3 regions of the Pseudogracilibacillus sp. ICA-222130 genome follow, and region 1 is predicted to be linked to each of the others. Evidence: riboswitches for the same ligand, from Rfam matches in the RefSeq annotation. Region 1 holds a riboswitch; each other region holds the start of a gene.
What was found. Region 1 has a riboswitch for S-adenosylmethionine ahead of WKT09_RS03545 (O-acetylhomoserine aminocarboxypropyltransferase/cysteine synthase family protein). Riboswitches for the same ligand answer to the same signal wherever they lie in the genome.
Positions count from the first base shown of each region.

Region 2: another riboswitch for S-adenosylmethionine. It lies ahead of WKT09_RS10730 (DUF2292 domain-containing protein); the one in region 1 lies ahead of WKT09_RS03545 (O-acetylhomoserine aminocarboxypropyltransferase/cysteine synthase family protein).
Region 3: another riboswitch for S-adenosylmethionine. It lies ahead of WKT09_RS05680 (methionine ABC transporter ATP-binding protein); the one in region 1 lies ahead of WKT09_RS03545 (O-acetylhomoserine aminocarboxypropyltransferase/cysteine synthase family protein).

Region 1 covers NZ_JBBKBG010000004.1:30,260-34,552, reverse strand. The annotation lists gene megL (methionine gamma-lyase) at 1-520, opposite strand, end outside; gene rarD (EamA family transporter RarD) at 679-1,587, shown strand; SAM riboswitch class I at 1,639-1,746, shown strand; gene WKT09_RS03545 (O-acetylhomoserine aminocarboxypropyltransferase/cysteine synthase family protein) at 1,860-3,488, shown strand; gene WKT09_RS03540 (SGNH/GDSL hydrolase family protein) at 3,780-4,293, shown strand, end outside.
Region 2 covers NZ_JBBKBG010000028.1:18,898-23,190, forward strand. The annotation lists gene WKT09_RS10720 (bifunctional homocysteine S-methyltransferase/methylenetetrahydrofolate reductase) at 1-428, opposite strand, end outside; gene WKT09_RS10725 (PLP-dependent transferase) at 445-1,554, opposite strand; gene WKT09_RS10730 (DUF2292 domain-containing protein) at 1,603-1,779, opposite strand; SAM riboswitch class I at 1,889-1,991, opposite strand; gene WKT09_RS10735 (NCS2 family permease) at 2,079-3,368, opposite strand; gene WKT09_RS10740 (hypothetical protein) at 3,730-4,218, opposite strand.
Region 3 covers NZ_JBBKBG010000008.1:64,986-69,278, reverse strand. The annotation lists gene WKT09_RS05695 (sigma-70 family RNA polymerase sigma factor) at 1-355, opposite strand, end outside; gene WKT09_RS05690 (cyclase family protein) at 585-1,100, opposite strand; gene WKT09_RS05685 (pyridoxal phosphate-dependent aminotransferase) at 1,156-2,319, opposite strand; SAM riboswitch class I at 2,483-2,586, shown strand; gene WKT09_RS05680 (methionine ABC transporter ATP-binding protein) at 2,656-3,669, shown strand; gene WKT09_RS05675 (methionine ABC transporter permease) at 3,659-4,293, shown strand, end outside.

The DNA.
Region 1 (4,293 bases):
CGTATTCTTTTGCAATTTTACTTATCTTTTTTAAATCGATTAATTGCATCGTCGGATTGACAGGCGTTTCAATATAAATGACCGCCGTATTTTCCTTTATCGCATGGCGGATTTTTTCTTCAGATGTAAAGTCTGTCAATTGTACATCCATTCCATACTTCTCTTCCATCATTTTTAATAAACCGAATGTACAACCATATAAACCATTCGAGCATAAAATATGCTCATTTGCTTTTGTAAGTGCAATGAGCACAGCAGATATGGCACCCATTCCCGAACCGAATGCTAAGGCACGCTCACCGCCTTCTAACACCGCCATCCTTTTTTCTAATACATCTACAGTCGGATTCCCAATTCGTGTATAAATATGCCCGTCTGCTTCTCCACTAAAGCTTTTCTCTCCATGTTCAGCAGACTGAAATTCAAATGTAGACGTTTGAAAAATTGGCACTGAAACACTACCCAGCAATTGTTTTGCATCATATCCATCATGAATGGACATCGTTTCAATTTTTTTCATGCTCGTTCCTCCTCTTATTTATGTAACTCTAGTATAACAAACTTTCTGACAATTCTGTTTCACCATGCATGAATGGATGAAAAAGTCGGAACAATTGCCAACAGCTAGAACATAGGCGTAAAATGATGGTAGAAAACATCAGTGAAGTGAGGCAGTAAATGAACAATAAAAACATGAAAACAGGCATTATGTTAGGGATTATTACATATATTTTATGGGGATTTTTCCCGATCTATTGGAAACTATTAGACATATACGAACCAGATGTCATTTTAGCGAATCGCATCATTTGGTCTTGTCTATTTATGGTTGGATATTTACTTTTCACACGAAAATTACGCTCTTTTTTCTCATTATGTACAACATTATTGAAAGATAAACAGAAAATGCTCTACATTACATTAGCATCTATTGTCATTAGCGCAAACTGGCTCATTTATATTTGGGCTGTACATAATGATTTCGTCATTCAAGCAAGTTTAGGCTATTATATGAATCCTTTATTAAGCATCGTATTAGGTGTCCTATTTTTAAAAGAAGCATTATACCCAGCGCAAAAAGTTGCATTGTTATTCGCGAGTTTTGGTGTCATATATTTAACAGTCTCCTATGGGGTATTTCCTTGGATTTCTATCGCATTAGCATTATCATTTGGTTTATATGGGCTATTAAAAAAAGCCGTTAAGCTAGATTCGGCCTATTCATTAACCGTGGAGACATTACTATTAACTCCGATTGCACTCATTTATTTATGCACATTTGTCGGAGTGGATTTAGGATTTGCAGCAAGCACATCATGGACGGATACAGGGCTATTACTCATATCCGGAGTTGCTACAGCCGTCCCACTATTATTATTCGGCTATGCCGTAACATACATTCCTTTGTCATTAGCAGGAATTTTGCAGTATATCGCACCGACAATTATGCTTTTACTCGGCGTATTCCTCTATGATGAACCATTTACATCCGCACATTTCGTGACGTTTACATGTATTTGGATTGCGTTAATTTTATTTGTGTCTTCTACATTAAGAGTCCATAAAGTTAGAAAATTCACAAATTAATTGACTTTGATTCATTTACAGGTATAATGGATACTAATTTCATCGACATATCTCTTATCAAGACGGATGGAGGGAATAGGCCCTGAGAAGTCCAGCAACCTTAAAGCAATTGCTTTTAACGGTGCCAAATCCTACAGATGATATTCTGGAAGATAAGAGGAGGACAATACATAATGATCCCTCTTCTTACAATCATGTAGAAGAGGTTTTTTTATATCATCACCTTCTCAAATAAAATACAATACGTTCAAAATTTTAAGGAGGAGTTTTACATGTCAACATTTCGTTATCAGAAAGATGAAACTATCTTACTTCATGCAGGTCAAGAACCAGATCCTACAACAGGCTCTCGTGCATTACCAATCTATCAAACTACTTCTTATGTATTTAACGATACAGACCATGCTCGCAACTTATTTGCATTAACAGAACCCGGTAATATTTATACACGCTTAATGAATCCTACGACAGACGCCTTTGAACAACGTGTCGCTCAGTTAGAAGACGGAACAGCGGCAGTGGCAGTTGCTTCCGGAATGGCAGCAATTACATATGCAATTTTAAATGTTGCTAGTGCAGGCGATGAAATTGTGGCAGATAGTAATTTATATGGTGGAACATATAATTTATTCATTCATACATTGCCACGCTTCGGTATTACGGTAAAAATCGTTGATGGGACAGATCTGGATGCAATTCGCAATGCGATTACAGATAAAACGAAAGCCATTTTTGGGGAAACGATTACGAATCCTAGTTTAAATGTGTTTGATGTGGAAGCAGTCGCAAATATTGCACACGAACATGGGATTCCATTAATTATTGATAATACTTTTGCACCAAAATTTGCGAAACCACTAAAGTGGGGAGCAGATGTTGTCGTACATTCCGCGACAAAATGGATTGGTGGACACGGAACATCGATCGGTGGAATTATTGTCGATGGCGGACGTTTCAACTGGGATAGTGACAAATTCCCTGGATTTACGGAGCCAGATGAAAGTTATGGTGGGGTTCGTTTTGCAGACTTAGGGCCTGTTGCATTTGCACTTCGTATTCGTGTGCAATTATTACGTGACACAGGAGCAGCTATAAGCCCACATAACGCGTTTTTATTAACACAAGGATTAGAAACATTACATGTTCGCTTAGAACGTCATAGCGAAAACGCCATAAAAATCGCCAACTTCCTGAAAGACCACCCTGGTGTAACGTGGGTGAACTTCCCTGGATTTGACGATCATCCATCACATGAACTAGCACATAAATATTTTGAATATGGATATGGATCTGTCATTACATTCGGTATTAAAGGTGGGCTAGAAGCTGGTAAAACATTGATCGACCATATTGAATTATGGTCTCACGTTGCAAACGTAGGAGATGCAAAATCATTAATCATCCACCCAGCTTCCACAACACACCAACAGTTAAATGAAGCAGATCTTGCAAAAAGTGGTGTAACAGAAGACCTTGTTCGTCTTTCTGTCGGTATTGAGGCGATTGACGATATTTTAGCTACATTAGATCGTGCAATTGGACAAGCAACTGGTGAAACGGTGCTGGAAACGACCAATCATATAGCGATCGATTGGGTAACGAACTCGCCATTTGATCGTTCTGAAGGGTTACGTGCAAAAACAATTGCCGTTCAAGGATCAGATGCGTTACTAGATAAAGCAAATGAATTACGTCCATTAGGATATCGTATTGTTCATGTACAGGATGTAGAAGAAGACATTGTAGATATCCTATATACGGACGAGCCAACAGTGGAAAATCATGTAGGTGCAACCATCGTCTGGTCTAATGGTGATGTGACGGCAAATGGTCAGGCAATCGTCATCACCAACAATGATCTAGTAACGACAGTGAAAAATGCTAGGAACAAACGTGCATAATAATGAAAATATAAAAAACTAGACATTGAACTTGATTTAAAAATAACCGTTCTGTTTATCTTTTTTAAGATAAACAGAACTTTTTTTATCCCAAAAAATGATAAAGCCATAGAGCATATGATGAAAGAAAAGGCCAAAATATTTTGTTATTTCAACCTATATCGGCTTCCTCTCTTTTTATGTAATGAATACCTTTATTTTCATACGTTTACATTTATTTAACGATTTTGGTAAAGTACTTATATAATCAAGGAATGTCATCTATAATATAGATAATATTGAAATATAGGTGTGATTTTTATTAAACGAACAATTATATTGTCCATCATTATTATAAGCATCATTTTGTTAGCATTTTTCTCTACGCCCAAAAAACAAAAACCTATAAATAAAATCATTGAAGATGAAATAACGAGTGAAATAGAAGGCGACGATAAAGAATTAGATGAGGATTTAGAAACAGCAATGATGAAAGAAGACCCCGTACGTGACTTTATTTCAGATCAATTAAAACGGGCTGCGAACTTCTTTTTCACAAGCGATATTAATGTCGTTGCTATTGGTGATTCTTTAACAGAAGGTGTAGGGGATGAAACGGGAAATGGTGGTTATGTCGGTGTTTTAGATGAAACAATTAATGAAGAAAAACAACTCGTCCATTTCGATAATTTCGGTAAACGTGGCAACCGAAGTGGACAATTAATCGAACGTCTAGAAGAAAAAGAAATAAAAAGGGCGATTGAAAAGTCACATATTGTACTTATTACCATCGGAGCGAATGATATTATGCAAGTATTTAAAGACA
Region 2 (4,293 bases), on a different contig from region 1:
TACGTTTCTAATATTAATCCATCAACTCCTTCAAGTAGTAAGCAATATAACTGTTCTCTGAAGCTTCTTTTGATCTCTTCTTCGCTTTCATTTAATGTTTGGCCACCATATATTCCGCCAATATTTCCGAGAATATGTGCCCGACCATTACTCGCACGTTTCGCAATTTGGACTGCTTGCTCATTAATTTTTTTCACTTGTTCTTCCAGGCCATATCTTGCCAGCTTAATATAATTGGCTCCATATGTGTTCGTTTGAATCACTTCGGCCCCTGCTACGATATATGTTTCATGAACATTTTGGATTTGATCTGGATGTGTTAAATTCAATTCCTCAAAACAACGTCCAACACCATTCGCATATAAAATCGTCCCCATTGCTCCATCTGCAATTAACACTTTTTTCTCTAAATCTTTTAACAAACTCATCGGATCACTTCACCTCTCATGTACGAATTTGCTCAAATGCACGTGCTAAATCATTTACTAAATCTTCTTCATGTTCTACACCGACTGAAGCACGAAGTAGTCGATTTGATAAACCATAGCTTAACCTTACTTCTTCCGGTATATCCATATGTGTTTGCGTAACCGGGTATGTAAGGAAACTTTCTACGCCTCCAAGACTCTCCGCAAACGTGAAAACTTGTAATGCTTTTAAAAATGGTTCCACAAGATTTTCATTTATAATTTCAAAACTTAACATACCGCCCCTTCCTGGATAATACACATTTGTGACGAGTGGATGGTCTTGTAAAAAGTCGATAACATGTTTTGCATTTCGTTCATGTTGCCTCATTCTTAATGCTAAAGTTTTCATTCCACGAATCAGGCTCCAACAATCGTATGGAGCTAATACTGCTCCAATGGAATTATGTAAAAAGCTAAGCTCTTCACAAACTTCCTCCCCTTTTGCAATAACAAGTCCTGCCAACACATCATTATGTCCAGCCAAATACTTTGTTGCACTATGGATGACAATGTCTGCTCCCTCTTCAATCGGTCGTTGTATATACGGTGTATACAAAGTATTATCGACGATATGTAGAAGATCATTCTTATGTGAAAACTCGGATATTTTCGATAATTTAACTGTTTGCATTAAAGGATTTGTTGGTGTTTCAATAAATATTGCCTTCGTATTTTCTCGTTTTAATGTTTCTAATTCCTCGTAATCTTTTCCGTCCCAATAAGAGAATTCAAAGCCATATTTTTTCTCAAAAATCTCGAAAAGTCGGAAGTTGCCACCATAAATATCTCTAGAAGAAATAATATGATCACCCTTTTCAAATAAAGAAAATACGAGTTGTACTGCCGACATTCCAGATGATGTCGCAAATGCTTTATCCCCTTTTTCTAATTCTGCTACAGCTTCTTCTAGTACTGTTCGGGTTGGATTCCCTGTACGGATATAATCATATCCATCTTGCAGTCCGATTTCCTCGTGGCGAAATGCTGTTGAAAAATAAATCGGTGTACTTACTGCTCGAAAATGCTCATCACGATTATTTCCAATTTGCACTAAAAAAGTTTCTTGTCTACATCGGTCTGTCATTTTATTCCCCCTAAAATAATTAAATAATATGATTTTTCTGAATAAAATTTATATAGAAATAATTTCTTTTTCTGATAACTTCTCTTGTTCATCAAATAATGTGTTTTCTTGTTTTTCAATTCTAGCGACATATCCATCATGAACTGTTAATGTGATTGTTCCATTTTCTAAATCCGCTAAATGTCTCTCGAGAAACTTAATATGTGCTTCCTGTAAACGACTCATTTCTCCTCACACCTTTAACCATTTTTTCATGAAGACGAAGAATTTTTCCAATTAAAAAACCTCTTCCTGATTAAGAAGAGGTTCGAATATACATATACTGTCTCGACTCTTCTTATCTTTCAAACTAAAAGCTTGCTGGAATTGGCACAGTACTAGTCAAGTCTGTTGCCGAGGCTTCGTAGGGCCAGTCCCTCCACCTCTCTGGATAAGAAAATGTAAAACTTTTTATTTAATTTTTGATGTTGAATAATACTATACACAGATTTATTAGAACTGTCAAATAATTTCGTGAAACTTTTTTAATGAGCTGGGAAAAAGATCATTTGAATAATAAAGATAACCCCGAATATATAGAGCATTGGGTGCACTTCTTTCCCTTTACCAGTTACTAATTTTAATAAAGGATAAGTGATAAACCCTACTGCAATTCCTGTTGCGATACTCGATGTTAGAGGCATCATTAAAACGACAATAAATGTCGGAAATGCTTCATTAAATTCATTCCACTTAATCTTTGAAAGTCCAAATAACATATAACTTCCAACGATAATAAGTGCTGGTGCTGTTACTGCTGATAAAGACGAAATCGCAGCAACTAATGGGGAAAATAAAAGTGAAACTAAAAATAGTAAAGCGACAACCAATGTCGTAAAACCTGTTCTTCCCCCAACTGCTACACCTGAAGATGACTCAACATAAGCGGATGATGGTGTAGAACCTAATGTCGAACCAACAGTTGTTGCGATCGCATCAGCAGTTAACGCCGCACGTGCACGCGGAAACTTACCATTTTTCATTAAACCTGCTTGTTCCGCTACTCCAATCATCGTTCCTGTCGTATCAAAAATAGTGACAAGTAAAAATGCAAAAATTACTCCGTACAATCCATGTTGAACAACACCACCGATATCTAAATCAAAAAAGATTGGAGCTGGTGGTGCAGATATAAAGCCATCAATCGTTAATAAGTTAAAAATATATCCCGTAATTGCTGTGATCGCCATCCCGATAAATAAAGCACCTTTTACATTTCTAGCAACTAAAATTAAAGTGATCACAATACCAAAAACCGCTAATTGTGTCTCTGGAATCGACAAGTCTCCAAATGACACTAATGTTTCCTCATTTGGAACAACAAGTCCTGCCATTTTCAATCCTAAAAATGCGATAAATAAGCCAATTCCTGCTGTTATACCATATTTCAATGAATCTGGAATCGATTCAATTAATATTTGGCGAAACTTTGTAAATGTTAATAATAAAAAGATAATCCCCGATACAAAAACTGCACCAAAAACTGCTTGATAGGAAACGCCTTGTGTCGCTACAACACTTACAAAATAAGCGTTCATCCCCATTCCAGGCGCAATAGCAATCGGATAATTTCCGAATAAAGCCATAATGAGTGTTCCTACTACCGCGGACACGATTGTTGCAATAAACACTTGATCAAACGGCACACCCGCTGCAGATAATATAGCAGGGTTTACTACAATAATATATGACATCGTTAAAAACGTTGTCATTCCTGCTAAAATCTCTGTTCGAACATTCGTGCCTAACTCTTTCATTTTAAAAAAGTTTTCCATGATAAACTCCCTTTGTGTCTTTAAATTTACAGAGGCATGCCCATATGTTGTAAGATGGTTTTTCATTTGATACGGTTATGTCGTTTTCATCGAAAAATCGTCTTATCTTTTGTAGATTCATTAATGTCGGTCAAACCTTTGTACGTTCTTTTTCACACACGTAGAACATCATAATAAATGTCACCGTAAACTTCAATGATTTTGTCGCATTTTCCAATATTTTGTCATAGTTTTACTTTTCCCAATTATCCTTTAAAACATAAGAGAGAAAATTATCGAAATTTGAATGTTATGTAAGTTTTTTGGTTGCTGGTTGAAGCGGAGCGAGGTCTTTTCGGGGACGGGGGCTTGAGGGGGGATGCTAGATATCCGCAAGTTGGGAGGAATTTGCTCGGGAACTTGCGGAATTGTGACGGATATCCGCAAGTGGAACGAGTTTTCCTCGTGAACTTGCGGAATTAAGCATTATATCCGCAAGTGCAGCGCGATTTCCTCGTGAACTTGCGGAATTATACAATATATCCGCAAGTGTGGCGCGATTTCCTCGTGAACTTGCGGAATTATGCAATATATCCGCAAGTGCAACGGGTTTTCCTCGTGAACTTGCGGAATTATACAATATATCCGCAAGTGCAACGGGTTTTCCTCGTGAACTTGCGGAATTATACAATATATCCGCAAGTGCAACGGGTTTTCCTCGTGAACTTGCGGAATTAAACCGGATTTCCGCAGTGAAGGTACCGTCAAGAATACTACTATTCAAGTCAGGATTTTCGCCCTCGAAGAAGTTTTTCATTTCTTCACGCATAATATGATTAAATAAAAATTTATTGGTTATACTGTTTGACATAGGTAGGTCTCTCCTTTTTATTAGTTCGATAACTTAAGGATGTCCTACCTTTTTTATTTTAATCATTTTACACAA
Region 3 (4,293 bases), on a different contig from region 1:
CTTGATTAGATAATTTTTCTAATAGTTCTTCCATCTCTAATAATAGAAAGTCTTCCTCATAAGCTGATGGTATCATCGTTTCATCTAATTGCAGCACTTTTTTTCGTTCCCGTATTAAATCGTTACAATAATTAATCGTAATTCGAATAAACCACGTTTTAATATAGGCAGGTTGTCGTATTGAATGGATATTAATCAATGCGCGATATGTAACTTCTTGTACTACTTCTAATGCAAGCTCTTCTGTTTTCATGTAACTCAATGCTGTTCGATAAATATCAGCTTTTACAGTATCCATAAGTTGCATAAAAGCTTCTTTATCTCCAGCAATAGCTTTTTTTGTAATTTTCTCCAATGGACTCCCCCTTCACCTGCTATATATTAGACGGTCACTTATATAAAAAGTTTTAATTTTTTTGAAAAATAATGAAAAATTCTCCTTTAGATCATCCATTATTAACTTTATATTGTATACATTGCTTTATATATTCCAATTTGTAAGTTGAAGCAAGAAAAAATGATAAAAAAAGACGGGGATTGATCCTCCCCGTTTTCTCCTGCAAAGCTACTACTAATAATCGCTTTTATAATATAGCGATCGCGCGGACTGGTGACCCGTCCCCTTTTTCTATTTTTAAAGGTAGTCCATAAAATGTAAAAGATTGATGGAACGGAATTTTTTCTAAATTGATTAGGTCTGTATAGGTAATAATGTCGTTCGCTAATAACATTCTTTCTAATCGTTCCGTCATATCTCCACCGACAAAGGAGGGTTTTGCGTGCAATAATTTATCTATATATGTTTCATCCAGTGGTTCAGTAAAGAATAAGCCTATCTCCCTCGGCCATTGTGAATCTTTTTGCACTACTTGTGCTTCACCAAAAAATCGTTCGATCGGAATCTCATCTACATTTGCTTTTCCTTTATGCATATGCGAAAATGCATCGACATGTGTGCCGGTATGCGTACCTAATGTTAACCTTCTTAACTCCCAGCCATTTTTGTCAAATGTATGGACTTTTTCAATCGTAACCGCTGGATCTCCAGGATAGACGTCCATTTTTTCGTTCAATGTTGCGGTTAAATCAATTACTTTCATACCACTCCCCCACTCTTTCAAATGGATTTTATCCGGAGAAAAAACTGGACATCGATTAAAATAAGTCCAGTTTTCCTATCCGTTCTACCGCTTCACGTAAACGATCTACTTCCTCCAATAATCCAATTCGTACATACCCTTCTCCATGTGCCCCAAAAGCATTACCTGGAGCAACAGCGATATTTGCTTCATTTAACAACAAATCAGTAAAGGATTCACTCGTATGTCCATTTGGAACCTGTAACCAAGCGAAAAAAGAGGCCTTTGGTGCTTCGACTTTCCACCCGATTTTTTTACAAGCTTCGATAAACACATTACGACGATGTTCATATAAAGCGACTATTTCTTTCGCTGCCGTTTGCTCTCCTAACAATGCTTTTGCAGCTGCACGCTGAACGGCAGGAAATTGGTTAATATACATATGATCTTGTAATAAATTAATCGCACCGACAATCTCCTTATTTCCTAAAGCAAATCCGACGCGCCATCCAGCCATATTAAATGTTTTCGACATCGTATACATTTCCACCCCGACATCTTTCGCCCCGTCTGCTTGTAAAAAACTTACCGGTTTTTCACCATCAAATCCGATTCCACCATAAGCAAAATCATGCATTACTGCAATATTGTTTTCTTTCGCGAATTGGACTGTCTCATCAAAAAATGGAACATCTGCTACTGCACTCGTCGGATTACTTGGATAATTTAAATACATTAATGTTGCATCTCGTTTAATATCCTCATCTATAACATCATAATTAGGAAAATAGTTATTTTCTTCTAGTAATGGCATCGTTTCGAATCGTATATCTGCCAAACTAACACCAGATAAATAGTCTGGATAACCTGGGTCTGGAAGTAAGAGAACTTCTCCTGGATCCATAATCGCCAATGGTAATTCGACAACTCCCGCTTTCGAACCGAATAAAATAGCAACCTCTGTTTCCGGATCTAGATTTACTCCGTATTCACGTTTATAAAATATCGCTATCGCTTCTTTCAATTCCGTCGTACCTCGAAATGGTGCATATCCATGTGTGACTGGATCTTCTACTGCATCCTGTAAAGCTGTTACGATATGAGACGGCGTTGGTTTATCAGGATTTCCTCTTCCAAGATTAATAACATCTCTCCCTTCCCTAACAGCTTGTTGAACATTTTTGGTTAATTGCGAGAAAAAATGTGCCGGCAATCTCTGTAATCGATTCGATAATTTCATATAAATATTCCTCATTTCAATTCTATCATTCTACAACAAGTATAAAGAATATACTTTCGAAAAGAAAGAAATTTTCAGTTATTATTGACAAATTAAACGAAAATAGCTATGATTAAATATATTAGTTTGACTAATATGAAATGCTACAATTATATAAGTCGATAACTTATCAAGAGTGACCGAGGGACAAGGCCCAATGACGTCCGGCAACCCCATTATGGAAGGTGCCAATTCCTTCAGAACGTACAAATTTCTGGAAGATAAGCTGAAAATTAACAGTTCTTCTTTCATATTTGTGAAAGAAGTTTTTTTATGTTTTTAAAAGGGAGACTAGCCATGATTCAAATCGAAAATTTAACAAAAGTGTATCAAACGAAGGATAGAGATGTCATTGGTGTCGACAATGTATCTTTAACGATTAACGAAGGAGAAATCTTCGGTATTGTCGGATATTCTGGGGCAGGTAAAAGTTCCTTATTACGCTGTATTAATTTACTAGAACGACCTACAAAAGGACGAATATTAGTCGACGGGCTTGATTTAATGTCTTTGAATGCAAACAACCTACGTAAAGCACGTTTAAAAATCGGCATGATTTTCCAACATTTCCATCTCATAAGTCAAAAAACAGTTGCTGAAAATATCATATTTGCTTTACGAGCAGCATCCACACCAGCAAAAGAGATTGATCAACGTGTCGAAGAACTTTTAGATATGGTAGATTTAGCAGATAAAAAAGATGTCTTTCCGGCCCAACTAAGTGGTGGTCAAAAACAACGAGTTGGTATTGCTCGTGCACTAGCGAATGAACCATCTGTATTACTGTGCGATGAAGCTACTTCTGCTCTCGATCCGAATACAACCTCATCCATTTTAAAGTTATTAAAGAAAATTAATCGAGAATTAAATATTACGATTGTATTAATTACACATGAGATGAATGTGGTGAAAGAAATTTGTGACCGTATGGCTATTATGCAGGATGGAAAAGTTGTGGAATCAGGAAACGTATATGATATTTTCTCTGCACCGAAAAATGATTTAACGAAAACATTCATTAAAGATGTTGTGAATATCGATGTACCAGAAGAAATGTTACAAAAATGCACCGGACAAATTGTTAAAATTACGTTCCGTGGAGATATTGCTGGCGAAAGCGTCATTTCCGATATGATTCAAACATTTGATGTAAAAGGAAATTTCTTACACGGTTTAATTGAATATATTCAAGAACGTCCACTGGGAATGTTCGTCATGGAAATGAAAGGTGACAAAACTGAAATCGACAAAGCAATCGATTATATGTCATCACAACAAGTAGATGTGGAGGTGATTCGTGATGTTATTTGATGTGGACCGTATTGTGGAACTGTTACCCGAAATGACGCAAGCATTTGGGGAAACGATATATATGATAGGTATTGCGCTACTCGTTGCACTCATCATCGGATTGCCATTAGGGATTATTTTATTCGTCACGGATAAGGGACTATTTCTTGAAAATAAACCGATAAAATCTGTCCTCGGATTTGTTGTGAACGTCATTCGTTCCATCCCGTTCATTATTTTAATGGTAGCTATTACACCATTTACAAAATTAATCGTCGGTAACTCGATTGGACCTACTGCTGCAAGTGTTGCTTTATCGGTTGCAGCCATCCCATTTTTTGCACGAATTGTGGAAACATCCCTTCGTGAAATTGATAAGGGAGTGATCGAAGCAGCAATTGCGGTTGGTGCAACACCTTGGATGATTATTAAAGATGTATTACTTCCAGAAGCCAAATCTAGTATTATCCAAGGCATCACATTAACCGTGATTAGTTTAGTAGCTTATTCTGCAATGGCTGGTTTCGTTGGTGGTGGAGGAATCGGTGATTTAGCAATTCGATTTGGTTACTACCGATATGATAATACCATTATGATTTTAACGGTCGTAATTTTATTATTATTAGTACAAATTTTCCAATGGAT